One region of the Arthrobacter arabinosi genome, then DNA from elsewhere that is predicted to be linked to it. Evidence: riboswitches for the same ligand, from Rfam matches in the RefSeq annotation. Region 1 holds a riboswitch; each other region holds the start of a gene.
The links. A riboswitch is a leader RNA that binds a small molecule or an ion and turns the genes downstream of it on or off. The one in region 1 is predicted to bind cyclic di-AMP.
Positions count from the first base shown of each region.

Region 1 (7,250 bases):
ACACCGTGTTCCTTCCGACGGACACCGGGTTCGCGCACGTCTCCTCGACCCTCCTGAAGGAGGTGGCGTCCCTCGGCGGCGACGTCAGCCCCTTCGTGCCGGACGCCGTGGATCGGCACCTGCGCGGGTCCGCCTGATCCCGCGGCACCCGTGGAGTCCTATGCTGGGCCCCCCGCCCGTTTTGGGCCTGCCCGCCTGATCGGGCTAGGATGGTACGTCGGTCATATGTTCTACAGGAGTCACCATTAAAAGCGATCTCAGTTCGCCTTTGATTTTCAGCGTCAAGGATCTCGGGCGCAGTCCGGGAAGCATGCGGACAATCGAAGAACATGCACCGACACCCAAGGATTTCGGCGTCGCGCTGATCGGCGTGCAGGAAGGTTCCGACATGGAACTGGATCTGCGCTTCGAATCGGTGCACGAGGGGATCCTGGTGTCGGGAACGGCCAACGTCGAGGTAACCGGCGAGTGCGGCCGGTGCCTGGAGCCACTGCGGTTCGACCGTGAGGTGGAGATCCAGGAGCTCTTCTTCTACAGCGACTCCGCGTCGCTGTCGGTAGAAGAGGACGAAGAACAGCACAGGGTGGAAAACGATTCGGTCGATCTGGAACCCGTGCTGAGGGATGCAGTGGTTACGTCGCTGCCGTTCCAGCCGGTGTGCCGGGAGGATTGCCAGGGGTTGTGCTCCGAATGCGGAGCCCGGCTCAACGATGATCCCGACCACCACCATGAAGTTTTGGATCCTCGCTGGTCGGCCCTTGCAGGGCTGGCAGGCACCGCCGCCGAGCAGGACGCGGCACCCAAGTCAGAGTTCGACGAGAAGGAAGAGAGTTAGCCGTGGCTGTCCCGAAACGGAAGATGTCCCGCGCGAATACCCGCGCACGCCGGTCCCAGTGGAAGGCAACCGCCCCCAAGCTGGTCAAGACCCTCGAGAACGGCCGGGTCACCTACAGCCTCGCCCACCAGGCCAAGGTTGTCACCGACTCCGCCGGCACCCCGCTGTTCCTCGAGTACAAGGGCCGCAAGGTAGCCGACGTCTGACAGCGGACCCGCGCCCCGACGACAGGCCCCCACGCCTGCCGGGCGCCGGTCCGGTGCTGGATCAGCTGATGCAGTTGTGAAGAATACGGAAGACCTCACGAAGCGTCTCGGTGTCGATATCGACGCCGGGACGCTTCGTCTTGCCCTGACGCACCGTTCCTACGCCTACGAGAAGGGCGGCATCCCGACGAACGAGCGCCTCGAGTTCCTCGGCGACTCCGTGCTCGGACTGGCGGTCACCGACGCGCTGTACCGGGACAACCCGGACCTGTCCGAGGGGGAACTGGCCAAGCGGCGCTCCGCCGTCGTGAGCACGAAGGCCCTCGCCGGGGTCGCCCGCACGCTGGACCTCGGTGGCTACGTGCTGCTGGGCCAGGGGGAGAAGCTCACCAACGGGCGGGACAAGGCCTCGATCCTCGCGGACACCATGGAAGCCGTCATCGGGGCCGCCTATCTCAGCCACGGCATCGAGACGGCCCGCGCGATGGTGATGCGGCTGATCGGCCCGCTGCTGCGTGATTCCGCCGTGCTCGGCGAGGGGACGGACTGGAAGACCCGCATCCAGGAGACGGCCGCTGCGCGAAGGCTCGGGACCATCGACTACCAGGTGGACGGGACAGGGCCGGACCACGCCCGGACGTTCACGGCCCGCCTCGTGATCGGCGGCACCGAGTACGGCTCCGGGTGCGGCCATTCGAAGAAGGAAGCCGAGCAGGCGGCCGCGGCCGAATCCTGGAAGACGCTCTCGGCGGCGCCGGATGCGCCCCTGCCGGACGGCGCCGCCGGCGAGGCCCCAGCCGGCAGGCGCGCCGCCGGATCCGTCGACGGATCCTGAGTGCCCGAACTTCCCGAGGTCGAGGTCGTGCGGCGCGGCCTCGAGCGCTGGGTGGCGGGCCGCGCCGTGGAGTCGGTGGACGTCCTGGACCCCCGGTCCCTCCGCCGGCATGTGGACGGCGTCGAGGATTTCAAGGGCAACGTCGTCGGTGCCCGCGTGGCGGACGTGGTACGCCGGGGGAAGTTCCTGTGGATGATCCTCGAGGACGCCGACCAGCCCGGCAGCCCACCGAACGTCGCGCTCATGGCGCACCTCGGCATGAGCGGGCAGCTCCTGGTCGAACAACCCGACGCACCCCTGGAGAAGCACCTCAAGGTCCGGCTCACCCTCTCCCCGGCGACCGACGGCGAAGGCGCCCCGCTGCCGGCAGAGCTGCGATTCGTCGACCAGAGGATCTTCGGCGGCATGTTCGTCGCGCACCTGGACTCGACGCCGGACGGCCTGCCCGGCGGGCGGGGCACCACGGACCTCCCCCTCATTCCCCACCAGGCGGCGCACATCGCCCGCGATCCCCTCGATCCGGCATTCTCGGCGGACGCCTTCCACCGGCGGCTCCGGGGGCGCCGCACGGGTCTGAAGCGCGCCCTCCTCGACCAGGGGCTCATTTCGGGGATCGGCAACATCTACGCCGACGAGGCGCTCTGGGCGGCACGGTTCCACTACGCGCGGCCCACGGACACCATGCGACGCCCGGACACCCAGCGCATCGTCGACGCCGTCACGTCGGTGATGGAGCGGGCACTGGCGGCCGGCGGCACCAGCTTCGACTCCCTCTACGTCAACGTGAACGGGGCGTCGGGCTACTTCGCCCGCGACCTCGAGGCCTACGGGCGGGAGGGCCGGCCCTGCCGCCGGTGCGCCTCCGAGGGAAGACACACGCTGCTGCGCCGCGAATCGTTCATGAACAGGTCGTCCTATCTGTGCCCGTACTGCCAGCCCAGACCACGCAATGCACGGTTCTGAGATGTCCGGTGAAAAAAAGTGACATTCGCCTCGTGATCTAAATGTGACAACCGGCGTTACCAGCCGGTACGGTAGGTCTCGCGTCCGATCCACAACGGATGGGCGCCCTTCCTCACACTGCCTAACCCTGTCGATGAGGATGGACCGTTCGCACTACACATTCGACAGGGGCGGGGGAACCACTAGCGGACCCGACCACGGGTCCTAGGGGTAAAGACACGCGCAGACCAGCGCTGGGGGCGATGGTCTGCAGGAAACGTGTCCGGATGTCCCATCCGAACCCGACAGCTAACTTCGCAGGCATTGGGAAAGGCATCAACATGTCCAAGCAGAGCCATAACGCGCGCCACCGGGCCGTCCCCACGCGCATCAACCCCTTCATCACGGCGTCACGCGCCGTCTCCGCGAGCGCCTCCGTCGCCGGCAAGCCTGCCGCCGTCGTCGCCGTCGCTTCCGGCATCATGTTCGGGGCATCGCTCCCGGCGAACGCCGCAGGCGAGATCAGCACCCAGCCCGCAGCAGCCTCCACCGCTGCCGCAGGCACCCACACCGTGCAGTCCGGCGACACGCTCGGTTCCATCGCGGCGATGCACGGCCTGAGCCTCGATACCCTGTTCGCGGCCAACGGACTCGGCCACGCGTCGGTCATCTACCCCGGCCAGTCGATCTCCCTCGGCGGTTCCGCTGCTCCTCAGCAGTACTCGGTGCAGTCGGCGTCCGTTGTCGCAGCTCCGGTTGCGGCTCCGGTTGCAGCCCCTGTCGCCGCACCGGCTCCCGCAGCAGCTCCTGCCGCTCCGGCAGCCACCCCCGCCTTCAGCCTCCAGTCCGCAGCGTCGATCACGCCTGCCGGCGGCGGCGGCATCGTCGGAACGGCGATGCAGGGTGTGGGCTCGGGGTACGTCTACGGTGGAACCTCGTTCGGTGCCTGGGACTGCTCGGCCTTCGTGCAGTGGGCCTACGCCCAGAACGGCATCAGCCTGCCCCGCACCACCTGGGCCCAGTTCGCTACCATGACGCCCACCAGCACCCCCCAGCCGGGTGACCTCGTGAGCCAGAACGGCGGCAGCCACGTCGGGATCTACCTCGGCAACGGCCAGATGGTCAGCGCCCTGAACGCCTCGCAGGGCACCCTGGTCCACTCGGTCAACGCCATGTCCGTGGACGGCTACTACACCCGCTAGTCGACGGTGCGGGCTGTACGGCCCGCACCACCAGCACGACGCGGTCAGAAGGACGGGATGCATCACGCATCCCGTCCTTCTGCGTTCCGCAGCCGTCGACGGCGTGGGATGGGTGCTCGGTGTGCCCGTGTGGCGGTCGATCGGCGGCACGACCGGCCGCGGCTGCACCATCGGGCGCAGGAAGGACGAGGCGGAAGCGGGCCTCAGCGGTAGGACGCGGCCAGGCGCTCGAGCCCTTCGTCGACGCCGACGGACGGACGCCAGTCGAGGACGCTGCGCGTGTGCCGCTGGTCGAACCAGTGGGCCGTCGACAGCTGTTCGGCCAGGAAGCGGGTCATCGGCGGCTCGCCCGTCCTGCCGAGCCGGAGCCAGGCCCGCTCGATCACCGATCCCGCGCTCCTCGCCACGGCTCCCGGGACGGACCAGGCGGGTGGCTCCACCCCGCCGGCCCGGCAGATCCCGGCGAGCAGTTCGGCGATCGGCCGGGGTTCGCCGTTGGTGACGACGAGCGCCTGGCCCTGCGCTGCGTCCATGCGCCGCAGGCACGCGACGATGGCCGACGCGGCGTTGTCCACGTACGTCGTGTCGATCAGGGCCGTCCCGCCGTCGAGCAGGGGCAGGCGGCCATGCCGTGCGCGCTCGATCACGCGCTCGACCAGTTGCGTGTCACCGGGTCCCCACACGATGTGCGGACGGATCGCAGCCACCCGGAACGCCGGCGTCGAACGTCCCAGGGCGAGCAGCTCGGCCGCGGCCTTGGTGCGGGCGTAGTCGCCGCGCGCGTGCACCGGGTCAGCCGGGCCCGCCGGGGCGCCGACCAGCGAGGATCCGTCGTGCGCGACGGACGGGGAGGACACGTGCACGACGTCGGTCACCCCGGCTTCCCGGGCGGCGTCCAGCAGGATGCGCGTCCCGTCGATGTTCGTGCTCTCGAACTCGGCGGGAGCCCCGGTGAAGGAGACCTTCGCGGCCAGGTGGATCACGGCGCTGCAGCCCCGCAGGGCGGCGGCGACGGCGGCGGGATCGGTGACCGATCCGAGGACGTCCTCCGCCCCGGACACCGCGGAGGGCCGGCGCTGGAGGCACCGGACGTCCTCGCCGGCGGCGACGAGGTGGTCGGCGACGGCGCGCCCCAGCATACCGCTCGCTCCGGTGACGAGGACGGTCACAGGGACCCCGCGCGGGCGCCCGAGAGGAACCGCCCGGACCACTGCGCGACGCGCGTGCGGTCGATCTTCGCGTTGTGCCGGATGTCCACGGGGAGGGTGGGAACGGCGATCACGGCGGCCAGGTCCACGCCGTGCGTCCCGGCGGCCGCGCGAGCGGTCGCTGCGAGGGGAGCATCGGCAAGGCTCGGGCGTCGTCCTGCGGCGTCGGTCTCGAGGACCGCGACGACGGCCTGGGTGCCGGCAGGGCCGACCCCCACGAGGGCTGCGAGCCGGACGCCGTCGATCGCCTCGAGCGCCTGCTCGAGCGCCACCGGCGTCAGGACCCGGGACGCGGCCGTGATGATGTGGCCCAGCCGGCCCTCGACCCACAGGCGGCCGTCGGCGTCGAAGTGGCCGACGTCGCCGGTGCGGTGCCACGGAGGCGTCCGTGCGGATTCCTGCTGGGTCCTCCACAGGCGGAAGTAGCGGTCCTTGACGTGGGGGGCGTCGACGAGGATCTCACCCGTCCGGCCCGGCGCGGTCGTCGGTTCGCCCGTCGCCGCGCCGTCGGCGTCGAGCGGGCTGACGACGACGCGCGCGCCGTGCACCGGGAGTCCGACGCACACACCGCCGCCGGCACCGTCGAGGCCGCCCTGCGCGTCTGCCGCGGCGCGCCGGATGCCCTCGAGGTCGATGTCGGCGACGAGGAGGGACTCGGTCATCCCGTAGGGCGTGTGGATGGCCGCGGACGGCACGAGGTCCTGCACGGCTTCGAGGAGCGGGACCGGGATCGGCGCACCGGCCGAGAGCAGCAGGGAGATCCGGCCGAGGGCGGCCGTCCCGGCGTCCGTCAGCGCGCCCGCGGTGGCGAGCACGTTGCGCAGGGCGGCCGGCGACGCGAAGACGACGGTCGCATCGATCGCGCGGGCGGCGTCGGCCAGGGCCTGCGCGGTCAGGGTCCGGGGCGCGGTGACGTCCATGGCCGGGGTCACCGACGTCGCACCGAGCGCCGGCCCGAGCAGAGCGAAGGGCGCGAAGCCCGCGACGAGCGAGGCACCCTCTCCCAGTCCGAGGGTCGCCGCGACGGCGTCGCGCATGGCCGAGAGCTGCCGGTGCGAGTAGACGACGCCCTTCGCCGGGCCCGTGGAGCCGGAGGTGAAGAGGATCGCGGCATCGGCATCACCGGCGGGCGCGTCCTCGGCAGACGCCGAGGGAGCGGGCCGGGCGGCGCGGAGGTCGTTCAGCGAGGCGTCGACACGCAGGGCCCGCCGTCTGGCTGCGGGCAGGGGAGCGGCACTGATCCGGCGGCCGGGCCAGCCGAAGGCGCGCGCCGCGACGAGGGCGCGCTCGATCCCGATGACGACGTCCGGGGCCGACCCTTTGACGGCGCGGCTGAGCCCGCGGGCACCGAGGCCGGCGTCGGCGACGACGATCACCGCGCCGATCCGGAGGCATGCATAGATGAGGACGGTCAGGTCCACTCCGGGCGGCACGAGGAGGCTCACGCGGCTGCCGGGGCCGTGACCGAGCGCGGTCAGGCCGGCGGCGACGGCGGTGACGTCTTCGGCGAGTTCCCGCCAGGACAGGGTCCGCGGCGGACCGGAGGGTTTCATCTCGGCGACGGCGGTGTGGTCGGCGTGCGGCCCGGCGGCCAGTTCCGTGAGGCGCCGGCCGAGCGGGACGTAGGGTGTGCCGTCGCGCGGCGGGACGTCCTCGCGGGGTGCGGGGTCCCCGACGAGACGCTCGGCCAGCCACTGCATCGCGGTGGACGCCGTGTCGGCGTCCTCCTGCACGAGGTGGCTCGCACGCTCGAAGCGGTGGATGTCGGCGTGGGGGAGGCGCCGGGCGAGGTCCTCGAGGTAGGGGTCCGAGAAGATCGGGTCGTGCGGACCCCACATCATGAGGACGGGGACGTCCAGGCTGCGGATGCCGTCCGCGGTGGCGGTCAGGGCTTCGTAGCTGGGGTGCGAGGGATCGACGGGGATGTCCGAGACGAAGTTCGCGATGCCCTGGCGGTCGGCGGCGACGCGGTACGGGTCCCGAAAGGCGCGCCGCACGTCCGGGGGGAGGGCCGGCCGGGCG
Region 1 is NZ_JBTNDF010000001.1:240,802-248,051, forward strand. Features, by position in the region: gene coaD (pantetheine-phosphate adenylyltransferase) at 1-137, shown strand, start outside; gene ACX80P_RS01155 (YceD family protein) at 269-835, shown strand; gene rpmF (50S ribosomal protein L32) at 838-1,041, shown strand; gene rnc (ribonuclease III) at 1,118-1,876, shown strand; gene mutM (bifunctional DNA-formamidopyrimidine glycosylase/DNA-(apurinic or apyrimidinic site) lyase) at 1,877-2,839, shown strand; cyclic di-AMP (ydaO/yuaA leader) riboswitch at 2,958-3,152, shown strand; gene ACX80P_RS01175 (C40 family peptidase) at 3,160-4,020, shown strand; gene ACX80P_RS01180 (NAD-dependent epimerase/dehydratase family protein) at 4,224-5,189, opposite strand; gene ACX80P_RS01185 (alpha/beta fold hydrolase) at 5,186-7,250, opposite strand, start outside.

Region 2 (7,250 bases), on a different contig from region 1:
TCCAGCCTGTCCCCGCGGACGGAGCCGTGCTCGGTCCGGAGGATGCCCAGGGTGTTCTGCGGGACCACGCCGCCCGTCAGGATGAAGGTCGCTTCGCCGGGGGCGAGGGACACCTCCCCGGAGTCGCTGTGCGGGGAGGGCCTGCCGCGCGGGTGGTCCTCGGGCTCGGGGCGGCTGACGAGCGTCCAGGGCGGTTCACCGTTGACCGCCCAGCCGTCCATCGCGGACGACGCGTAGTGGGGGATGGCCTGCAGGGCGTGCACGGGCTCCGCGAGGGTCTGCCCGAGCGCGTCGGCGAGGGGCACGGTCTGGAACGGCAGGGCGCGGCCGGCTCGGTAGGCCAGGCTGCGGGCCGTCGCCCAGTCGACATTGGTGGCTGCGGCGGTCTCGCTCATGCGGTACCGCCTTCCGTCGAGGCCTCCGCGCTGAGGGCGTCGGCCACCGCCAGGGCCGAGCGCATGGCGACGTCCTCGTCGGCCTGCCCGCTGCCGACGGCGAGGCCGGCGGCGTACCCCGCCACGAACGTCGTCAGGGGCGCGGCCGGGCGTACGACGCTGTGGGCCGCCTTGCCCGCCAGCGCGAGAACGGCGTCGATGTCCACGTCCGTCCCGTCGATCTCGAAGGCCGCGAGCAGCCGTTCGGTCCATTCGTGCAGCAGCTTCTGGCGATCGTCCATGAGCCCTCCGAGGGGTACTAGGGGACGTCGACTCCCAGAACCCTCGCATCAGCCCAGGTGTCGACGTCGTGCGTTGTTCCCGGCGCAACCGGGACGGGTCTGGTCCTCACACTAGCAAGGAGGCTGCGCATCGACAGGTTGTCGGCGGACCCGGCGGCGAGCACCGCTTCCACGGCGGCCGCCAGGTCATCGCTCCGGTAGAGCGCGGCGAGTGGTTGGGTCCGACCGCCGTCCACGGCCACGAGCGATGCGTCGCCGTCCACGGCGGCCTCGGCGAGCAGCACCCCGACGAGGTCGGCGATGCGGGGCATGTCGCAGGCGACGACGGCGCACCAGGGCGCCCGGCGGCCCGTCCCGGCCCGGAGCCCGGCCACGAGCGCGGCCGCCGGTCCGGCGAAGGCCGGCTCCTCGCGCACGAACGACGCCGGGACCGCGGTCCTCCACGCGCCGGCGTCGGGCTCAGGGCCCACGACCACCAACTGCTCCGCGCCGGCGAGGGCGGCGCACGTCCGCTCGAGCAGGGTCACGCCCCCCAGGACCAGGCCGGCTTTCGGGACGCCACCGAGCCGGGAGGACCGCCCTCCGGCGAGGACCACGGCGTCGAAGGGCGGGCGGACCTCGCTCACGCGGCGGTCTCGGTGAGGAACTCGCTCCACTGCGGCGCCGGCCTCTCGAGTTCGCGGATCTGCCACTGCGGACCGCGGGGCGGGCGCGGGACGACCCGCAGGGACCAGCCGAGGCTGGCGAGCGTCCTGTCGCCCTTGGCGTTGTTGCACGCCAGGCAGCAGGCCACGAGGTTCTCCCAGGTGTCGCCGCCGCCGCGCGACCTCGGCATCACGTGGTCGATGGTGGTCGCCGCCCTCCTGCAGTAGGCGCACAGGTGGTTGTCACGGCGCAGCACCCCTCGTCGCGTCGCGGTGATGTCATAACGGTAGGGGACCTTCACGTACCTGTTGAGCAGGATCACCGAGGGTCTTCCGAACACGTCGGCGGGACCGACCACGGGGTCGTCGTCCTCGGCCACGACGCTCGCCTTCCCCGTGAGCACGAGCACCAGCGCCCGGCGGAAGGTGATGACCGCCAGCGGTTCGTATCCTGCATTCAGAACAAGAGTGCGCATTCGGCTTGCCTCATTGCTGACCTGTTCCCCGCAACCGGTTGCCATCCCGGGGATCGGGAGAAAAGCTTCGGATTGACACTGCAAGGGTAAACCGCTCCCCCGTCCCGGGCGTACCGGTGGGGAGGAGGTGTTCCGGGGCTGCCGCGTCTGCTACCGCCGACGGCAGGAGGACCGGCACGGTGTGCCGGTCCTCCTGCCGTCGAAAGGGAAAGCGCGGGTCAGCCGCCGACGCGGATGTACACGCCGCCGGAGCCGAGTTCGGCCGGCGCGATGACGGTCGAGTTGCCGTTGAATCCGCCGTGGACGGCCTGGCCGCCGCCGATGTAGACCGCGATGTGGGCCATACCCATGCCGCCGTCGGCGTAGTAGATCAGGTCGCCGGGGATGGCCTCACCCGCGCCGACGGTGCGGCCGAGGGAGAGGTACCCCGCCGGCCAGCCGTGGAAGTTGATCCCGGCGGCCGCGAGTGAGTTGCTCGCGAGGCGCGTGCAGTCCTGCGTGACGCCGAGCTGGCCCCGGGCGGCGGCGGCGATCGTCGCGGCGACGCCGGAGGAGGGAGCGGGGGCGGGAGCCGGCTTCGGCGCGGCGGCCACCACGGGTGCCGGAGCCGCAACGGGTGCTGCCGCGACGCGCGCGGGCGGCGCGTCGACCGGGGCGGTCACGACTGGCGTCGCAGCGACGGCGGGGGTCACGGCAGGTGCCGCGACGGCGGGCATCGCGACGGCAGGTGCCGCGACGACGGGCATCGCGACGGCCGGCGTCGCGACGACAGGTGCTTCGACGACGGGCGCCGCCACGACGGGGGCCGCGACGGCCGGCGCCTTCTTGGCGACGACCGGTGCCTTCTTGGCGACGACCGGCTTGGCCTTCACCTTGACCGGGGTCATGTTGAAGGAGGCCACGGCCCTGTCCGAGGCGACGACGGCCGCGCGGCTGGAGGTCAGGGTGACCTTGGACGCCGCGACATCACGCTGGGGCTGGAGGTCGGCGGCGTTGGCGGCGACCCCACCGGTGAGGACGAGCCCGGAGGCGGCGGCGAAGACGGCGGTCTGGCGACCCATGCCGCCGGCGCCGGCGGCGGTCCGTGCGAGGACGGAGAGCGCGGCAGCAGTGCGCGCGTCGTCGCGGTGGCGGGCGGTGGCGGGGCGGGAAGACATGAGTGAAGGCATGAGGGGTTCTCCGGGTGAGGGTTTCTAGCGGACGCGGACGAAGCCGGCGCCGGGAAGGTCTGAGAGGTTGTGCAGGCCGGTGTTCATGCCGTTGAGGCCACCGCTGATGACCTGGCCGTTGCCGACGTAGATCGCGACGTGGCCGCCGGTGATCACGAGGTCGCCGGGCGCAGGCGATCCGACGACGTCGCCGAACTGGAAGAACTGGCCGGGAGCGAGATCGCCCACGGTCTTGCCGACGGAGCGCAGTGCCGTCTCGACCATGGCGGTGCAGTCCTGGGCGATGCCGATCTGCGAGTACGCCGAACCGACCAGGCCGGCGGCGACGCCGGAGGACCGGCCGGGGGCCGGTGCAGTCTGCGGGGCGACAGGCGCGGGGGCCGGCGCAGCCGGCGTGGCGACGCGGGCAGCAGGTGCGGCGACGCGGGCAGCAGGGGCGGCGACGCGGGCAGCAGGGGCGGCGACGCGGGCAGCAGGTGCGGCGACGGCAGGTGCGGCGACGGGAGCCACGACGACCGGGGCGGCGACGGCAGGGGCGATCGGCGCCGGGGGCACCGCGGGGACGGGCTCGGTCTGGGCGGCAACGGGAGGAACCTCGACACGGGCCTCCTCGACCGGGGTCACCGCGACGGCGGGCGCCTCCATGACGGGAGGTGCCTCGACGGGCGCAGGCCTGGCCGGCGCACGCTTGACCGGCGCTGGCTTCACGGGCGCGGGCTCGACCTCGACGGCGATGCGATCGAAGGACACGTCCGCGGTGGTCGGGACCGTGACCTCGGACGCCACGACGCGGTCGACGGTCAGGACGGCGGAGGACTGCACCTCGCGCTCGGCGCCTGCGGCCCCCTGGGCCGGCAGCCCGGCGGTGAGGACGAGACCCGACGCCGCGACGATGACGGCGGCCTGGCGGCTGACGGATCCGGCGTTGGATGCGACGGCGGCGGACAGATCGGTCAGCGGGCTGATGTTTCGGGGCGCTCGGTGGCGGCCCGGCGAAGAGCTGTTGGACACGTTGGATTACCTCTCCCAACGCCTGCGAGGTGAGCTGTCGGATTCGGATGGGAGTCACCCGGCCGCTGCGTGGACAGCGACTTCACCCCAAGGATCTCGGTCACGAAACCCAGAATTGGTTCCCCCGCCTCTGCCATGCGATGGTGCGGACGGACCTCCGGCAATGGCAGAGCTAGGCGATTTGCAGGAGTGTGCAGGGTCTAGAGCGAGCCCGGCACGAGTTGAAGGCTATAGCACCACGCGAGATATGTCACATTCCGGTCACGGAACGGTGTGTTCTTGGTGACGGCCCGATGGACGACGGTCAGTTCTCGACCGAGACGAACACGTGCGAGGCGACTTCGGGCGGCAGCTCCAGGGCACCCTCCACACCGGGGACGCGCACCGAGACATATCCCCCCACGGACTCGAGGGTGAGCCGCGCTCCCGGGCGGAGTCCGCCTTCGTCGAGCTGCGTGAGGAGCTCGGGGTCCACCTGGATGGGCTCGGCGAGGCGGGCCAGCGTGACCACGCTGCCGGGGTCGTAGCCGGCCATCGCGGACAGCAGCGTGACCACGCCGTCGGTGAACAGTTCCGACTCGACGCCGCCGATCGCTTCCAGCCCCGGGATCGGGTTGCCGTAGGGCGAGTCCGAGGGCTTGCCGAGGAGTTCGTACAACCGGCGTTCCACCCGCTCGCTCATGACGTGCTCCCAGCGGCAGGCCTCGTCGTGCACGTACGCCCAGTCGAGTCCGATGACGTCGCTCAGGAGGCGCTCGGCGAGACGGTGCTTCCGCATGACGCCGGTGGCGCGGCGGCGGCCGACGTCGGTGAGTTCCAGGTGCCGGTCCCCCGAGACGACGACGAGGCCGTCGCGTTCCATCCGGCCGATGGTCTGGGACACCGTGGGCCCGGAGTGGCGCAGCCGCTCGGCGATGCGCGCACGGAGCGCGACGATGTTCTCCTCCTCGAGCTCAAGGATGGTCCGCAGGTACATCTCGGTGGTGTCGATGAGGTCCGTCATGCGGTTCAGCTCCTTGGTGCGGTGCGGGTGCGCGGCCGGAATGCCTCACGCCGGTGAGGGGTACGGCCGGCTGCCCGGTTCCGCCCCACGCCCCCCAAGGTTAACGCATGGCCTCAGGGGCCCGGCAATCCTCCGGACCGGCGGCCCCCGGCCGGCAGGGCGTCCCGGGGACGTTCACAAATGGAGGGCTGGCGGGCGCTGGGGCAGAATGAGGTCGTACCCCGCCCGTCCGAGAGCTGGAGCCCCCATGAGCGATTCGTCCCGCATCCCCGCACACCTCCTCCCCTCGGACGGCCGCTTCGGCGCGGGCCCCTCGAAGGTCCGGGGCGCCCAGATCGACGCCCTGGTCGCTGCCGGCACGTCCCTCCTCGGGACCTCCCACCGCCAGGCCCCGGTCCGCGACCTCGTGGGGCGCGTCCGCGAAGGCCTCAGCACCTTCTTCGCCGCCCCCGACGGGTACGAGGTCGTCCTCGGCGTGGGCGGGTCGACGGCGTTCTGGGACGTCGCCACCTTCGGGCTCGTCGATCGGAAGGCCCAGCACCTCTCCTTCGGGGAGTTCGGCTCCAAGTTCGCCTCCGCAACCGACAAGGCACCGTTCCTCGATGCCTCCAGCATCATCACGAGCGAGCCGGGCACCCGCCCCGACCCGAGGGCGGAGGCGGGCGTGGACGTCTATGCGTGGCCGCAGAACGAGACGTCCACCGGCGTGGCAGCACCCGTGCGGAGGGTGGAGGGCTCGGACGACGGAGCGCTCGTCGTCGTCGATGCCACGTCCGCAGCAGGCGGGCTCGACGTCGACGTCTCCCAGGCCGACGTCTACTACTTCGCGCCGCAGAAGAACTTCGCCTCCGACGGCGGCCTCTGGCTCGGCCTCTTCTCCCCCGCAGCCCTGGAGCGCGCCGCACGCATCGCCGCCGGCAGCCGCTGGGTGCCGGACTTCCTCAACCTGCAGACCGCCGTCGACAACTCGCGTCTCAACCAGACCTACAACACGCCGTCACTGTCGACCCTCGTGGCGCTGGACGCGCAGGTGCAGTGGCTCAACGCACAGGGCGGGCTGCCCTTCGCCGCGGCCCGGACCGCGGATTCGGCGGGGCGGCTGTACCGCTGGGCGGAAGCCTCCCCCGTGGCGAGCCCGTACGTGGCGCGGACCGAGGACCGCTCCACCGTGATCGTCACGGTGGACTTCGACGACGCCGTCGACGCCTCCCGCATCGCCTCCATCCTGCGCGCGAACGGGGTCGTCGACGTCGAGCCGTACCGGAAGCTGGGGCGCAACCAGCTGCGCGTCGCCACCTTCGTGGCGATCGAGCCCGACGACGTCTCGGCGCTCATCGGCTGCATCGACCACGTGATCGAGAACCTCCTGTAGGGACCCGGGGTGGGGAGTTCCGGCCGTTCCTAGGGAGTGGGGTCGGGTGCGCCGGTCTCGTGGTCGAGGCGCAGGCGCCGGGGCGCGGAGCGGTCGTAGCGCAGCCGCACGTCGTGGTAGCGCCACGCCCAGAAGATCCCCGCGGCGGCTGCGACGATCCCGGACGCCGCGGCGACCCCCAGGCTCCACCGCGGGCCGAACATGTCCGACACCCAGCCCACGACCGGCGCCCCGAGCGGCGTGCCTCCGAGGAAGATGGCGAAGTAGAGGGCCATGACGCGCCCGCGCATGGCGGGCTCGGTCGTCGTCTGCACATAGGCGTTGGCGCTCGTCATCAGCGTGAGGGCGAACAGGCCCACGGGTACCAGCGCCAGCCCGAACAGCCACAGCGTGGGTGCCAGTGCGGCGAGCGCGCACGCGACCCCGAACGCCGCCGAGGCGCCGAAGATGAAGCGCAGCCGTGGCCTGTCACGCCGTGCGGAGAGCAGCGCGCCGGCCACGGAGCCCACGGCCATCACCGAGGACAGCACCCCGAACACCCCGGCGTCCTGGCCGAACTCGGTCCGCGCCATCGCGGCGATGAACACGGCGAAGTTGAGCCCGAAGGTGCCGACGATGAAGATCGCGAGCATCACCATCATGAGGTCCGGCCGGCGCCGGACATACCGGAAGCCCGCCCTGATGCGCCCCTTGCCCGGGTCCTGTCTCGGCTGGGGATTCAGCTCGGAGGTGCGCATCGCGACCAGCACGTAGACCATCGCGCCGAACGTCAGGGCGTTGATCATGAACACCCATCCGGGGCCGACGCCCGCGGTGAGCAGTCCCGCCGCCGCAGGGCCGACGAGGCGGGCCCCGTTGAAGGAGGCGCTGTTGAGCGCGACGGCGTTGGGCAGGTACTC
Region 2 is NZ_JBTNDF010000002.1:740,479-747,728, forward strand. Features, by position in the region: gene ACX80P_RS07565 (molybdopterin molybdotransferase MoeA) at 1-395, opposite strand, end outside; gene ACX80P_RS07570 (DUF6457 domain-containing protein) at 392-676, opposite strand; gene mobA (molybdenum cofactor guanylyltransferase) at 694-1,302, opposite strand; gene ACX80P_RS07580 (HNH endonuclease) at 1,299-1,796, opposite strand; gene ACX80P_RS07585 (NlpC/P60 family protein) at 2,015-2,953, opposite strand; gene ACX80P_RS07590 (hypothetical protein) at 2,990-3,976, opposite strand; cyclic di-AMP (ydaO/yuaA leader) riboswitch at 3,982-4,149, opposite strand; gene ACX80P_RS07595 (iron-dependent transcriptional repressor DtxR) at 4,281-4,979, opposite strand; gene serC (phosphoserine transaminase) at 5,227-6,351, shown strand; gene ACX80P_RS07605 (MFS transporter) at 6,381-7,250, opposite strand, start outside.
Region 2: it holds a riboswitch for cyclic di-AMP, as region 1 does, so the genes downstream of both, ACX80P_RS07590 (hypothetical protein) here and ACX80P_RS01175 (C40 family peptidase) in region 1, are expected to answer to the same signal.

Region 3 (7,250 bases), on a different contig from region 1:
CGAGGACGGGCGGACGGTCCCGCCGGGCGTGCAGGGCCTGATCGTCGTCGACCGGCACGGCCCCGCGATGGCGCGGACCGTCTGGGGGAACCCGCAGCGCTACCTCGACTCCTACTGGCGGACGTTCGCGGCGCAGGGCTGGTTCCTGGCGGGTGACGGCGCGCGGTACGACGACGACGGCGACACCTGGATCCTGGGCCGCGTCGACGACGTCATCAATGTCTCGGGCCACCGGCTCTCCACGATCGAGATCGAATCGGCGCTCGTGGCGCACCCCCTCGTCACCGAGGCAGGGGCCTGCCCCGTGCCGGACCCGCTGACGGGTCATGCCATCGCGGCCTTCGTGGTCCTGGCGGCCGGAACGGCCCCTGACGCCGACGTCGCCTCGACGCTCCGCGCCCACGTCGCCGAGGCGATCGGGCCGATCGCGCGGCCGTCAGCCGTCGTCGTCGTGCCCGATGTACCGAAGACGCGCTCCGGCAAGATCATGCGGCGCCTGCTGACACAGCTCTACGAGGGCTCACCGCTCGGGGACACCACGTCCCTGCAGAACGAGGGGTGCATCCCGGGCATCCAGGCGGTGCTCTCCCGACGCTGACGCCGGCCCCGGGAAGTGGTTAAAAGAAGGAAGCGGCAGTGCCCCGTCCAAGCACTGCCGCTTCCCGCGTGTGGTTCGTTCCAGGATCAGCGAGCGACCCGGACGAAGGCAGCACCGGCGAGGTCCGAGAGCGGGTGCTGCATGGTGCGGTTCGACCCGTTCATGCCGCTGCTGATGACCTGGCCGCCGCCGGCGTAGATCGCAACGTGGCCGCCGGTGATGACGATGTCGCCGGGGGCGGGAGTCGTCACGGTGGAGCCGAACTGGAAGAACTGCGAGGGGCCGAGGTCGCCCACGGAGATCCCTGCGGCGCGCAGTGCGGTCTCGACCAGGACGGTGCAGTCCTGGATGGCACCGGCGGCGAGCTGGGACTGGGCGGACGCCAGCAGGATGCCGCCGACGCCGCTGGAGGAGGCTGCGACCGGCGTGATCTTCGCCGAGGCCAGGTACACGCCCGACCCCGGAGCCGTGGACACGGCCGGAGCGGGGGCGATGGCGGCGGCCTGCTGGACCGGAGCGGCAGGAGCCACGAGGGCCGCGGGAGCAGCAGCGGGTGCGGGCTGGGGCGCGGCGGCAGGGGCTGCCACGGGCACGGACACCGTCCGGGCGGGGGCCACGGCGGCACCGGCCGCCGGGAGGGTGATGGTGTCACCCGGGAAGATGATCGATGCGACGGACAGACCGTTCGCGGTGAGGACCGCGGTCAGGTCCGCGCCGTATCGTGCCGAGATGGCACCGAGGGTGTCGCCGGCGACGACGGTGTGCGTCGTCGGGGCAGCGGCGGGGCTCACAGCAGCTGCGGGGGCAGCCGGTACGGCGGGTGCCGCGGCAGCAACTGCGACGGCAGGGGCCGTCGTCGTGCCCTGTGCGGAGTACTCACCGGCGTTGGCGGTGCCGACGGCGGTGAGCGCGAGGCCGGAGGTGACGGCGGCGATCGCGACCGGACGGCCCACTGTGGTGGCGTGGGCCTTGGCGGCGCGGGACAGGCCCTGCAGCGCGAGGTTGCCGTCGACGTCGGCCCGGTGGCGCGCTGAAGTGATGTTTCGTGACACGGTTGTATACCTCTCCCATGCCTGCGGGGTGAGCTGTCGGGTTCGGATGGGAGTCACCCGGCCACACGCATCACGGTAGGTGCTGCGGTGCGACTTAACCCCGAGGGCGCCTGCAGGTGGTCCTGCGCGCCCGGTGGAACTGGTGGTTCCCCCGTCCCTGCCTTCGTGGTTGCGAACGAGTCCCGGACGACGGCAGGGCTCGGCAATCCGTCCAGGAGCGCCCCACGGTCGCGGAGGCACGTGCCGACCCTACCCAGCGCACCTCCGGTTTGTCACATTTGAGTAACGGGAGGTAGGGTGCCCCTCATCCGCGCAGGGCCCGCCAGCGACGGACGGCGAGGAACGACCCTGCCGCGCTGAGCGCGAGCAGCACGGACTGCTGGACGTAGTACCCCTGCGTGACCGCCGATTCCTGGTCACTCACGGCCACGAGGACGCTGCTCGCAAGGGCGAGCGTCAGCGCGATCCCGACGTACCCGAGCGTCTGCCACAGCCTCCGCTCCTGCACCCGGCTCGCCGATCTCCATTCCTCCATCCCCCCAGCCTAGGTGCCGCGCGCCGTGTGTGCCGTCGGACGCGAGGCGCTGGACCGCAACCCCGGCTGCACACGACGACATACGGTTTGGTTCTGCAACCGCGCAGGTGTCAGACTCGACCCGACCATCCCGAGCGGCCGAGAGATCTGGCTCAGCGACGCCGCAGCAACCCTGGCCTCCGCATACCCGCGGCGGCATGAGGGTGCTACTGCCAGACCGATGGAGGAACCATGAGCGCACCCACAGCCGCCTCCGGCACCGACGTCGCCCCCGCAGCTTCCGCAGCTTCCGACTCCAGCAAGGCAGGTATCTGATGGCAGAACGTTCCTTCGGTTTCCGCACGCGTGCACTCCACGCGGGCGGCACTCCCGACGCCACCCACGGGGCCCGGGCCGTCCCCATCTACCAGACGACGTCGTTCGTGTTCAAGGACACCAACGACGCCGCGAACCTCTTCGCCCTGCAGAAGTACGGCAACATCTACTCGAGGATCGGCAACCCGACGGTCGCCGCGTTCGAGGAGCGCATCAGTTCCCTGGAGGGTGGGATCGGGGCGGTCGCGACGGCGTCGGGCATGAGCGCGGAGTTCATCACCTTCGCGGCGCTCTGCCAGGCCGGGGACCACATCGTCGCCGCGTCCCAGTTGTACGGGGGCACCGTCACGCAGCTCGACGTCACGCTGCGCCGGTTCGGCATCGAGACCACCTTCGTCCCGGGGACGGACCCCGCGGACTACGCGGCCGCCATCCGGGACAACACCAAGGCGGTCTACGCCGAGGTGATCGCGAACCCCTCCGGTGAGATCGCCGACCTCGCCGGCCTCGCGAAGGTCGCCCACGACGCCGGTATCCCGTTCATCGTCGACTCGACGCTCAGCACCCCCTACCTGGTGCGCCCCATCGAGCACGGCGCGGATATCGTCATCCATTCGGCCACCAAGTTCATCGGCGGGCACGGCACCACCCTCGGCGGCGTGATCGTGGAGAGCGGCCGCTTCGACTGGGGCAACGGGAAGTTCCCCATGATGACCGAACCCGTGCCCTCCTACGGCAACATCCAGTGGTGGGCGAACTTCGGGGAGTACGGGTTCCTGACGAAGCTGCGGACCGAACAGCTCCGCGACATCGGGCCGTCGCTCTCGCCGATGTCCGCCTTCCAGCTCCTGCAGGGTGTGGAGACCCTCGCGCAGCGCCTGGACGAGCACCTCGGGAACGCCCTCGCCGTCGCGGAGTGGCTGCAGGCCGATCCGCGGATCGAGTACGTCAACTACGCCGGGCTCCCCACCCATCCGCATCACGAGCGGGCGAGGACCTACCTGCCGCTGGGCCCCGGATCGGTGTTCAGCTTCGGCATCAGGGGTGGCCGCAAGGCGGGCCAGAAGTTCATCGAGTCGCTGCAGCTGGCATCACACCTCGCGAACGTGGGTGACTCGCGCACCCTCGTGATCCACCCGGGCTCGACGACGCACCAGCAGCTCTCGGCCGAGCAGCTCGCCGCGGCGGGCGTGCCCGAGGACCTCGTGCGCATCTCCGTGGGCCTGGAGGACCTGGACGACATCCTCTGGGACCTGGACCAGGCCCTGGACGCTGCGGTGAACTCCTCGGACGCCGAGTTCGAGGACCTGCCGCAGGAAGCGGCCGGGGAGAACGACGACGACGCATCGGCAACGCGTGCAGTGGGAGTGGGAGCATGAGCGCCGGCAGCACGACACCGGAACGGACCTGGGAGGGGCCGTCGGCGCCCCAACGGCTGGCCCTGCTGAGGAATGCGCGGTCGGTCGCGATCGTCGGCGCCTCGGACAAGCCCTCGCGCGCGTCCTATTTCGTCGCGACGTACCTGCAGTCCTCCTCCCCCTACCGCCTATACTTCGTCAACCCGGTGGCCAGGGAGATCCTCGGCCGGCCGGCCTACGCGTCGCTGAGGGACCTGCCGGAGGTACCCGACGTCGTCGACGTGTTCCGCAGGCACGACGACCTGCCGTCGGTGCTGCAGGAGACGCTCGACGTCGGCGCGAAGACCCTCTGGCTGCAGCTGGGATCCTGGCACGAGGACGTCGCGCGTGAGGCCGAAGCCGCGGGCCTCGACGTGGTGATGGACCGGTGCATCAAGATCGAGCACGCACGATTCCACGGCGGGCTCAACCTGGCCGGGTTCAACACCGGGGTCATCTCCTCGAAGCGGCAGATCACGTCCTGACGGAGGTCCGTCACGGTCGGCGGCCCCGTGTCCGCGGGTTGTCCCGGAGCCGGCCACCCGGGGAAGGGAGTCTCCGCGGGTTGCCCGGCCGGGGGCTGCTCCGCGGACTGTCGACGTGCCCGGGGAGCCGGGCCCCGGGCGCAGGACCGCCGGGCGTCGAGCGCGCAGGAAGAAGGCCGCACCGGGGCCCGTCTGGGGGATGAGCCCCGGTGCGGCGCTCGCAGGGGGTGATCGACCGACGGCGGCGAGAAGTCACGCTCGTCCTGTCGTCTCCCGGATCCTGTCCCGACTGCCTACTTCAGGGCGTTCGAGGCACGCCGCTTGTTGAACACGTCGAACCCGACGGCCAGCAGGAGCACCATGCCCTTGATGAACTGCTGGACGTCGATCCCCACGCCGAGCAGGGACATGCCGTTGTTGAGGACACCCATGATGAGACCGCCGGTGATGGCACCGATCACGGTGCCCACGCCGCCCGTCACCGCCGCGCCGCCGATGAACGCCGCCGCGATGGCGTCGAGCTCGAACAGGTTGCCGGCGCCCGGGCCCGCAGAGTTGAGCCGGCCGGTGAAGATGAGTCCCGCCAGTGCGGCCAGCACGCCCATGTTGACGAACAGCATGAAGTCGATGCGCTTCGTGTCGACACCGGACAGCTGCGCGGCCTGGAGGTTGCCGCCCCGGGCGTAGATGTGGCGGCCGAAGACGCTGTTGTTCATCACGGCGCTGTACGCGACGATCAGCACGCCGAGCACCACGAGGACGATCGGCGTCCCGCTGCGCGAACCGGCCAGCAGATAGGTCAGTCCGAGGATCATGAGCGCGATGAAGGCGAGCTTGGTGAAGAACCACGCCGCCGGCTCGTCCTCGAGCTTGAGCCGGGCACGGGTGGCCCGGCCGCGCAGCTGCGTGACGACGAGAAGTATCACGGCGATGACCCCGAGGCCGACGGTCGTCCAGTCCAGGAGGTTGGTTTCCGGCGGGAACAGTCCCGGGAACAGGAAGCCGCCGCCGAGCTGCCGGTATTCCTCGGGGAAGCCGGTGATGCGCTGGTTCTCGAGGACGATCTGCGTGAGCCCGCGGAACATGAGCATGCCGGCGAGGGTGACGATGAACGCCGGGATCCCCACGTAGGCCACCCAGAAGCCCTGCCAGGCGCCCACGAGACCGCCGATGACCAGTGACGCGAGGAAGGCGGCCCACCAGGGGAAGCTCCAGTCCTGCACCATGATGCCGGACATCGCACCGACGAAGGCGGCCACGGAGCCGACGGACAGGTCGATGTGCCCGGCCACGATGATCATGACCATGCCGATGGCCAGCAGGAGGATGTAGCTGTTCTGCACGATGATGTTCGAGACGTTGTCCGGCTGCAGCAGGGCCCCGCCTGTCAGCACCTGGAAGAGGGTGACGATCACGAGCAGTGCGACGAAGATGCCGATCTGCCGCAGCCTGCTCGTGAGGAACGAGATCCCGTGCTTGACGGGAGGCGGCGGCGTCGCGACGGCGGCGTCCTTGACGGTGGTAGCCATGGAGTCAGTCTCTTTCCTTGGTCATGTGTTGCATGAGGAGTTCCGGTGTCGCCTGGTCGATGGGCACTTCGGCAGTGATGCGCCCCTCCGCCAGGGTGTAGATGCGGTCGCAGATGCCGAGGAGCTCGGGGAGCTCCGAGGAGATGACGATGACCGCCTTCCCCTCGGCGACCAGGCGGTTGATGATCGTGTAGATCTCGTACTTCGCGCCGACGTCGATCCCGCGGGTGGGCTCGTCGAGGATGAGGACGTCGGGGTCCGAGAACATCCACTTGGAGAGCACCACCTTCTGCTGGTTGCCACCGGAGAGCTTGCCGGTGATGGCCGTGACGGACGGCGCCTTGATGTTCATCGACCTGCGGTAGTCGCCGGCGACGACGGCCTCCCGGCCGCCGTCCACCCAGCCGCGCTTGGCGAGCTTGCCGAGGGCGGCGCCGGAGATGTTCCGCTTGATGTCGTCGATCAGGTTCAGGCCGTAGCGCTTCCGGTCCTCCGTCGCGTACGCGATGCCGTGCCGGATCGCCTCACCGACCGTGCGCGCCGTGATCGGCGCACCGTTCTTGTAGAGCGTGCCCGTGATGTGGGAGCCGTAGCTGCGGCCGAAGATGCTCATCGCCAGCTCCGTGCGCCCGGCACCCATGAGGCCGGCGATGCCGACCACTTCGCCCGCACGGACGGAGATGTTCGCGGCGTCGACGATCACCCGGCTGCTCTCCTGCGGGTGATGGACGGTCCAGTCCTCGACGCGGAGGACCTCCTCGCCGATGACCGGCGTGCGTTCCGGGTAGCGGCTCTCCATGTCGCGCCCCACCATGCCCCTGATGATCCGCTCCTCGGAGACGGAGCCGTCGTGCAGGCTGAGGGTCTCGATGGTGCGCCCGTCACGGAGGATGGTCACCGAGTCCGCGATCTCCCGGATCTCGTTGAGCTTGTGGCTGATGATGATGCAGGTGATGCCCTCCGCCCGGAGGCCCTTCACGAGCCCGAGGAGATGCGCGGAGTCCTCGTCGTTGAGTGCCGCGGTGGGCTCGTCGAGGATCAGCAGCTTCACGTTCTTCGACAGCGCCTTCGCGATCTCGACGAGCTGCTGCTTGCCCACACCGATGTCGCCGGCCCTGACCACCGGGTTCAGCTCGAGGCCCACGCGGCGCAGGAGCTTTGCCGCCTCCATATTGGTCTCGTTCCAGTTGATGAAGCCGCGCCTCTCGCGTTCGTTGCCCAGGAAGATGTTCTCGGCGACGGACAGGAAGGGGGAGAGGGCGAGCTCCTGGTGGATGATGACGACGCCGGCGCGTTCGCTGTCACGGATGTCCTTGAACTCCACGACGGCGCCCTCGAA
Region 3 is NZ_JBTNDF010000005.1:162,271-169,520, forward strand. Features, by position in the region: gene acs (acetate--CoA ligase) at 1-598, shown strand, start outside; gene ACX80P_RS13735 (LysM peptidoglycan-binding domain-containing protein) at 685-1,650, opposite strand; cyclic di-AMP (ydaO/yuaA leader) riboswitch at 1,656-1,834, opposite strand; gene ACX80P_RS13740 (hypothetical protein) at 1,955-2,185, opposite strand; SAM riboswitch class I at 2,308-2,412, shown strand; gene ACX80P_RS13745 (O-acetylhomoserine aminocarboxypropyltransferase/cysteine synthase family protein) at 2,500-3,879, shown strand; gene ACX80P_RS13750 (CoA-binding protein) at 3,876-4,382, shown strand; gene mmsB (multiple monosaccharide ABC transporter permease) at 4,676-5,911, opposite strand; gene mmsA (multiple monosaccharide ABC transporter ATP-binding protein) at 5,916-7,250, opposite strand, start outside.
Region 3: it holds a riboswitch for cyclic di-AMP, as region 1 does, so the genes downstream of both, ACX80P_RS13735 (LysM peptidoglycan-binding domain-containing protein) here and ACX80P_RS01175 (C40 family peptidase) in region 1, are expected to answer to the same signal.

Region 4 (7,250 bases), on a different contig from region 1:
GACACCGAGGGTGGTGATCCAGGAGGCGATGAACGCGACGCTGATCGCCATTGCGATTAGCAGCATCATGCCCGGCTGCCGGGACTTCAGCTCCGTCACCCCGCCCTTGAGGAACGGGGCCCCGCCGTAGACGAAGATGACCGTCCCCAGGATCGGGGCGATCCACCTCGAGCCCGGGAACTCCGGCGGCATGTACCCGAAGAGCATCGTGAACATAGGACTGAACGCGACCACGGGGATCGTGAGGATCAGGCTGAGCCAGAACTTGTTCTTGAACATCGCCGTGGAATGCCCGGCGTGCTCCCCATGGGAGTGGACCTGATGATCCTCATCCACATCCCCACCCGAGTGACCTGAATGACCGGCGTGACCTACATGACCAGTGTGGTCGGTCGGAGCGGTGTGGCCGACGGGGTGCTGTGTTTCAGCGAGAGCGGAGTGGGCGTCTGCCTGGGGCATGGCCTGGCCGTGAGTAGTGCGGGCGTCATCGCTGCCGTTGGCTGCAGCTTCTGTGACGGTGGGCGTGGCGGCGGGCGTGCTGGTGGGACTGTCGGATCCCTGGTGGTGATTGTGGTGGTGTGGGTTGTTCGTCATGATCAAGCCCTTTCCGGGGGCACCTGAGAGCAGGTATGTTCTGGTCCCTGCAGCGCTCCTACATCAAGCGTTACAGGGCCTTATTTGGAGGCCAGCTGGTATCCGGCGTCCCTGATCGTCGAGGCGACAAGCCCGGCGTCGAGGGGTGTGGTGCTGGTGACATGCAGGGTGGAAGTGCCACCGGCGACGAGATCGACACGTGCCTCACGGACCCCGGTGATCTTCCCGACAGCCCCGCTGACCCTGGACGCGCAGGAGCCGCACGTCAGACCAAGAACCGGGAACGCCGCGGACACGTCGTCGGACGTGATCGGAGCAGCCGACACTGCAGCTTCCTGAGGGGCGCAGCAGGAACACCCGGAGGGGCTCTTCTCCGTGACGGGAAGCAAAACAGTAGACGAAGCGGTCGATGAAGCAATGGACGAATCGGTGGATGAAGTGGTCGACGGAGCAGATGTGCCGCACATGGGAACCTCCAAGGGAACAGGGAATGCGTGAGGGAACCGAAGCGCTGCAGGAGGTCAGGATCAGCGAGCCTGCCCCGCCATCACAATGGTTCCGGTTGTCATGCCGGAAACCTCGTAGGAGGGCCCGACAGCAACGAAATTATACCCCCCTGGGGTATCTGTCAAGCGGATTCTTGCTCGCTCTCACATCGACGAATTCATGGCCGGTCGTGGTGAGCGGGGGCTAGCGTGAGACGCGGGGCGCCGGCCCCGGATGCCCCTGAACCTTCAGTAAATCTTCAGTAGACCGACGGATAAGGAGCGGAACAATGACTCACATCACCTCCATGCTTGAGACGTACCCGAAGGATCTTGGCGGTATTGACCGCGAGAAGCTGGCCGAGTGCATCGCGGCCTGTTTCGAGTGTGCGCAGACCTGCACGGCGTGCGGGGACGCGTGTCTGAGCGAAGACATGGTTGCCGAACTCACCAAGTGCATCCGCACGAACGCTGACTGCGCGGACATCTGCGCCACGACCGGCCGAATTCTCTCCCGGCATACCGGTTATGACGCGAACATCACGCGAGCTGTCCTGCTGGCCTGCGAAGTCGCTTGCAAGGCGTGCGCCGATGAATGTGAGCAGCACGCGCAGATGCACGAGCACTGCAGGATCTGCGCCGAAGCATGCCGCCGCTGCGAGAGGGCTTGCCGCGAACTCGCCGCTACTTTCAGCTGAGCTCGGTCACCGGTGGCTGCCCCCACACTCCAGCCTCCAGGGGCAGCCACCGAGTAGCCGTCTTCGGAAAACCCTCACCCCGTCACATCCAGCGCTCATGTTCAGCGCTCGGTGAGGAGGCCTGGGTCTAGCGCAGGAGCCTGCTGATCGCTTGGGTTGCTTCCTTGACCTTGGCGTCGATGACGTCGGAGGATCCGCTCGTCGCGGCTTCGTGAGCGGCGTCGACGACGCAGTGCTGCATGTGGTTCTCGAGCAATCCGAGGCTGACTGCGTGCATGGCACTGTTGACCGCGGCGACCTGGGTGAGGATGTCGATGCAGTACTTGTCCTCATCGACCATGCGGGCGATACCGCGCACCTGGCCCTCGATGCGCTTCAGGCGTCGCAGGTACGCATCCTTGTCCGCTGCGTATCCATGGGCTGTGTGCCCAGTCACCTTCTGATTTTGGCCCGCGTCGGGTGCTGTGGCCTCACCGGCTGCTTCAGAAACCGCTTCGTGAGATGTTGCAGTGCTGGCATGCGTTCCGGTTCCGGAGCTCACGGTCATTCCCTTTCACCACCAAACGATGCGATCCGGTTGCGCCGGCCCGAGATCGTTGGTGCCTTCCCCTGCTGCGCCCATCGCGCAGCAACTTCCAGTATCGCTGGTCGTTAGGGCCCCTGTCCTTATATCCGCGGCATATCGGCGGCGCTTTGTTGACCTCGGTAACCATCAGGTATCCGGCTCACGGCGTGTTGCGAAGACACGCCGTGCTCCGTTACCTGAACGTGACTTTGATACCACCCTGGGGTATTCTCGTCGAATGTTCCCGGCACCCCGCCGAGACCATACTCCCGCGCAGAATGCCGAGCCCTGCCGCTGCATCCGGGAACCGTTCGTACCACCCAGTAGGCAGGGACGGGGGAACCACGTTTCCACCGGGCCACCGCATGTATCTGTGCGATGACCCTCGGGGTTAAGTCGATCCGACAACCTAGGCACGACCTGCACGTAGCGTCCGCGACGGCAGGGTAGTGCCCAGGGCTTGAACGACGGCCGGGTGAACTCCCATCCGAACCCGACAGCTCACCCCGCAGGCATGGGAGAGGCAATCACCATGTCACGTACGTCCATTCCGGCGCGCCACCGCGCCGTCGTCACCCACTCCATCGCCCTCGAGGGCCTGTCGCACTCCGCGAAGACCGGTGCCGTAGCACTCGGTAAGCCCGCCATCATCGCAGCAGCAACCGGCGGCCTCGTCTTCGCCGTCGGCGCCCCCGCACAGGCCGGCACCTACACCCAGGAAGCCACTACGGGCACCGTAGCCCAGGCTCCCGTTGCAGCCGCACCCGTCGCCCCCGCAGTTGTTGCAGCTCCTGCCGCTGCAGGCGTGCACACCGTCGTCGCCGGCGACACCCTCGGCGCCATCGCTGCCAAGCACGGACTAAACCTCAACACGCTCCTGGCCCAGAACGGCCTGTCCTACGCGTCGATCATCTACCCCGGGCAGCAAATCAAGCTCACCGGCGGAGCAAGCGTTGCCGTCAGCCCCGCGGCGGTCCCCGCAGCAGCACCGGCCAGCCAGGTCTTCTACGCAGCACCCGCCCCCGCAGCTGCCGCAGTGGCACCCGCACCCGCAGCCGCACCGGCCGGCATCCAGCTGACCTCCGCGACCATCGCACCGATCGCCCCGGCAGCCCCCGCGGCTCCTGCGGTCCCCGCCAGCGGCGTCGGCGCCGCCCTCGTCGCCTCGGCCTACGGCCAGCTCGGCTCCATCCAGGACTGCACCATCCTCGTCGAGCGGGCCCTGCGCTCCATCGGCAAGAACGTCGGAGACCTCGGCCCCACGCAGTTCTACCAGTACGGCACAGTCGTCTCGACCCCCGCCCCCGGTGACCTGGTCATCCGCCCCGGCCACATCGGCATCTACGTCGGCAACGGCGAAGTCATCAGCAGCGGCATGAACGGCGCGAACCTCACGATCAAGCACCCCCTGTCGGACCTCGCCGGTTCGTCCTTCGTGCGCGTCAACGGCTAACACAGATTCAGCGGACGCCCAGCGTCCGTAAGCTGAACAAGAGTGGCAGGTGCCCTGGACGGGGGTACCTGCCACTTTTTGTTAAAGCCCGTCCGCAGGCTCCTACTCAGTCACACGCATGCGCCGGCTCTTGAGGTCGAGGTAGAGGGCGACGCATCCAGCGTGAGTGGGCGCCCACTAGGTCGAAGTAATCCCCGAAACGGTGAAGGTGCGGGACGAGGTGCTGGTGCTGTGACTGTCAGCGGTCAGTAGTAAACATCGTTTACTACTGACGCAGGAGGTCTTCGTGGTGAGTCGTAAGCAGTCTCCTCAGCACCCAAATCATGTCGTGTCCGTGCGACTGACGAATGACATTATCAAGCGCCTGGACGCCTTGGCGGATCGCACGAGCCGAAGCCGCGGGGTGTACCTGAGGTCAGCGATCATCAGGATGCTGCCTACGCTCGAGGCTGAGCACTGGTCGCAGACGAGCACCGAGTACGAGAACGACTTTTTTAAGCAGGAATTTGTTCAGCTCACCACCTCGCTTCTCGGAGACGAGTCGGTAGAAGATTCAGTCCGAGACGACTAACGGCGTCAGTCGGTGCTCTGATGTCGTAAGTGACTCGCAGTCTGTTTCATCGCGCGTTCATTGCGTGCACGGGTGATCTTGTATAGCCAGTTCGGCACTTGAGGGGTGGTTCGACGGAGGTCAAAGAGACGTTCCTGCCAGACGAGAAGATCCTGCGGCTCGATGGACTGGTCTCGTCGGGAAAAGCGCCTCCCTATTGTTGCCGCGAGGTCCGCTCGGTCGCGCGCGGCTTTCCACGTGTTCATGACGTACTCGGATACATCGAGGAATGCCGGTAGGACGGGGAAGAGAGCTCCCAAGAGGAAAGTGGCGAGGGTGACTCCGCTGATGCTCGCCCAAGTAATGAGACCGGCGAGCCAGAGGATTGCCGCGGCAGCCCACACAGTGACGGTTGTGCGGATAAGCCTGTCTGTGTAGGCGGCGTTGCTGCGTTGGGCGATGGCTATGGTCGTGGTGCCAGGACTGTCAGCGTCGACGGTGTACCAGTCGACAAGTTTTTCCTTCTTCGCCACGTCCCGGAGTGGCTTCTTATCAGCGGCGATGAGCGCAATGTCTTCGGGCGTGGGGCGACCTGAGCGATCGATGGTATCTGGCATGTCGAACAGGTACTGGTCCAGCTCCTCCTGCACGCAGGCGGCCTTGAGCATGGTCCGGTTCTCAAGTAGAGCAAGGACGGTCCGGCCGGCGAAGAGCCATACACCGGTGACGGCAGCGACGGAGACAGCAACTGCAGGAGCAAGGAGCGAGAAGAACGGTCCTCCGAGGCCGATGACGAGGATCCCGATCCATCGCAGGCTCTGCCACCGCTTCGCACGGTTGTAGAACCTGCGCTGCGCAACAAGGAGTTGCAAAGCCCGTTCGTCATTCTGTCGACGAGCGATCGTTGAACTGGATGGGGGCTGGTAATCGTGTGAACTCATCGCAGGTCAGAGATTGAACAGCAACTTCAGTTGCTCGATTGCTTTCTCCTGATTGTCGGCCCGCTCGTATTCCCGGGCTTTGCCCGCGCGGGCCACCGCGGTCTCGAGCTTCGATAAGGCATCTACCTTGTTGCCGATTGATGATGTCGCGGTAAAGCGCGATCCAAGCCCCGTTGGATCGTTCATCGCCGCCAGGTTCGCATCCAGGATCTTCTTAAGGGCGAGATGCAGGTCCATGACCGGCAGGTAGGTTGACTCGCCATCGAGGTGCTTCGCGGCGCGCATTTCGAGGTAACAGGAGGATACCGGTACGTTGCGCCGGTATTTCCAAATTTTTATCTGCCGAGCCAGCTTCTTCGCGGCACCGTTGTGCTTCTTGTTTACTTCGCCGACGTACTTGTTGTGCTCCTCGGGGAAGGTCTTCATCCATCCGCCAGTCGGATCCGGGATCAGATAGCCGCTGTCGGAGTAGAAGCCAGGAACGACCTCTACGTCGCCGTCACTGAACCGGCACACGACGGCGGGTTGCCGCGTGACGATCGGCGTGTTGGGGTACCGGGCCTGCAGCGCCGCCTTCACCTTATTGAGGGTCGTCAACTGGGACTCGGGTCGAGACCCCTTTAAGGAGACCAGGTAATCGGCGTCGCTGTGCTTCCAGATACCGGTGCCATGGCGAAGGGATCCGATCTCGAACATTCGGAAGATCCCGAGCGATGCGTTGAGCTTGTTTTCGATCTCTGTTCGATGAATTCGTGCGCCCGTGAACTGGGCGGGTGATGGTACCCAGGTGTCTGTGGTCGTGTTCAGCCATGCTTCTGCGCTCTGCGTCATTTCCGCCCCATTCCGGTTGACTGGTCCGTACTACCCACTGCGTGGTTTGGTAATGGCTCCAAGGACTTGACCCTTCCACTACACAGTTCTCATCATGTCGTACGTCACCGACGAAACAACTTGGACGCGGGACGCGTGAAGCTCTTCCTGAGTCGGGTGCTGCCTGTGGCTTCGTTCGCTTGGTGGCGGGGTTTTTGCAGCGCTCCGTGGCGGTCTTGTTGCCGCGATCACGCAGGACTGGCTGCAGGTAGGTGTCGCGGTCTGAACCGAGAGGGGTGCGCCCGGTCGGGGCCGTTTGGATCGCTGCCGCTACGTCAGAGTCCGAAGGCTCCGCCGCTGACGAGGATCACGATGCCGAGGCCGATGAGAACGATGGGGAAGAGGATGTGCTCCCAGCGTTCGAGCACTTCGGCGATCGGGGGGCGGGTGGCGACGAACTTTGCCAGGGCCACCAGGACCGCGACGAGCGCGAGGAAGACGATGCAGTAGGCGACTACTGCGAGAGGTTCCACGCTGAGGAAGACAGGGGTGTAGACGCCGATGTTGTCGCCGCCGTTGGCAAGGGTGACGCCTGCGACTGTCCACACGCCGACCTTCTTGCCGGCAACCTTGGCCTCGTCGTCATCGTCATCATCGTCTCCGCGCCAGGCCTGCCATGCGGCCCAGAGGCCGAGGCCCAGAGGGATGAGACCGAAGTACGGGATGGCTGCCGAGGGCAGGAATGCTCCGGCACCGATGGTCACCAGGACCGCGGCACCGAGGATGCCGGCGAATCCGAGGTACTGGCCGGCCAGAATGCGGGCGGTAGTGCCGCGCTGGCCTGCCCCTCGCGCGAAGAAGAGGGAGAGCACGATGATGTCGTCGATGTTGGTCGCTGCGAACAGGCCCATCGCCTGCAAGACCGAGGTGAGGATCATGCGCCCTCCCCAGCTGCGTCGCATCCGGGAAGCGAGCAGGCGGGATCGATGCACGGGGCGTCTTCGTCCACTGCCAGGGTGGCATCGACCAGTGCCGTCAGCGCCTGCGCCAGGTGCGAATCGGCGATCTCATATCGTGTCCGACGACCCTCGGGCTCGGAGACGACGATCCCGCAATCGCGCAGGCATGCCAGGTGGTTGGACACGTTCGGGCGT
Region 4 is NZ_JBTNDF010000013.1:2,908-10,157, forward strand. Features, by position in the region: gene ACX80P_RS16265 (heavy metal translocating P-type ATPase) at 1-459, opposite strand, end outside; gene ACX80P_RS16270 (heavy-metal-associated domain-containing protein) at 675-920, opposite strand; gene ACX80P_RS16275 (hypothetical protein) at 970-1,092, shown strand; gene ACX80P_RS16280 (four-helix bundle copper-binding protein) at 1,370-1,777, shown strand; gene ACX80P_RS16285 (metal-sensitive transcriptional regulator) at 1,905-2,324, opposite strand; cyclic di-AMP (ydaO/yuaA leader) riboswitch at 2,647-2,872, shown strand; gene ACX80P_RS16290 (LysM peptidoglycan-binding domain-containing protein) at 2,875-3,795, shown strand; gene ACX80P_RS16295 (YlcI/YnfO family protein) at 4,130-4,366, shown strand; gene ACX80P_RS16300 (S-4TM family putative pore-forming effector) at 4,372-5,286, opposite strand; gene ACX80P_RS16305 (SMODS domain-containing nucleotidyltransferase) at 5,293-6,117, opposite strand; gene ACX80P_RS16310 (cadmium resistance transporter) at 6,432-7,034, opposite strand; gene cmtR (Cd(II)/Pb(II)-sensing metalloregulatory transcriptional regulator CmtR) at 7,031-7,250, opposite strand, start outside.
Region 4: it holds a riboswitch for cyclic di-AMP, as region 1 does, so the genes downstream of both, ACX80P_RS16290 (LysM peptidoglycan-binding domain-containing protein) here and ACX80P_RS01175 (C40 family peptidase) in region 1, are expected to answer to the same signal.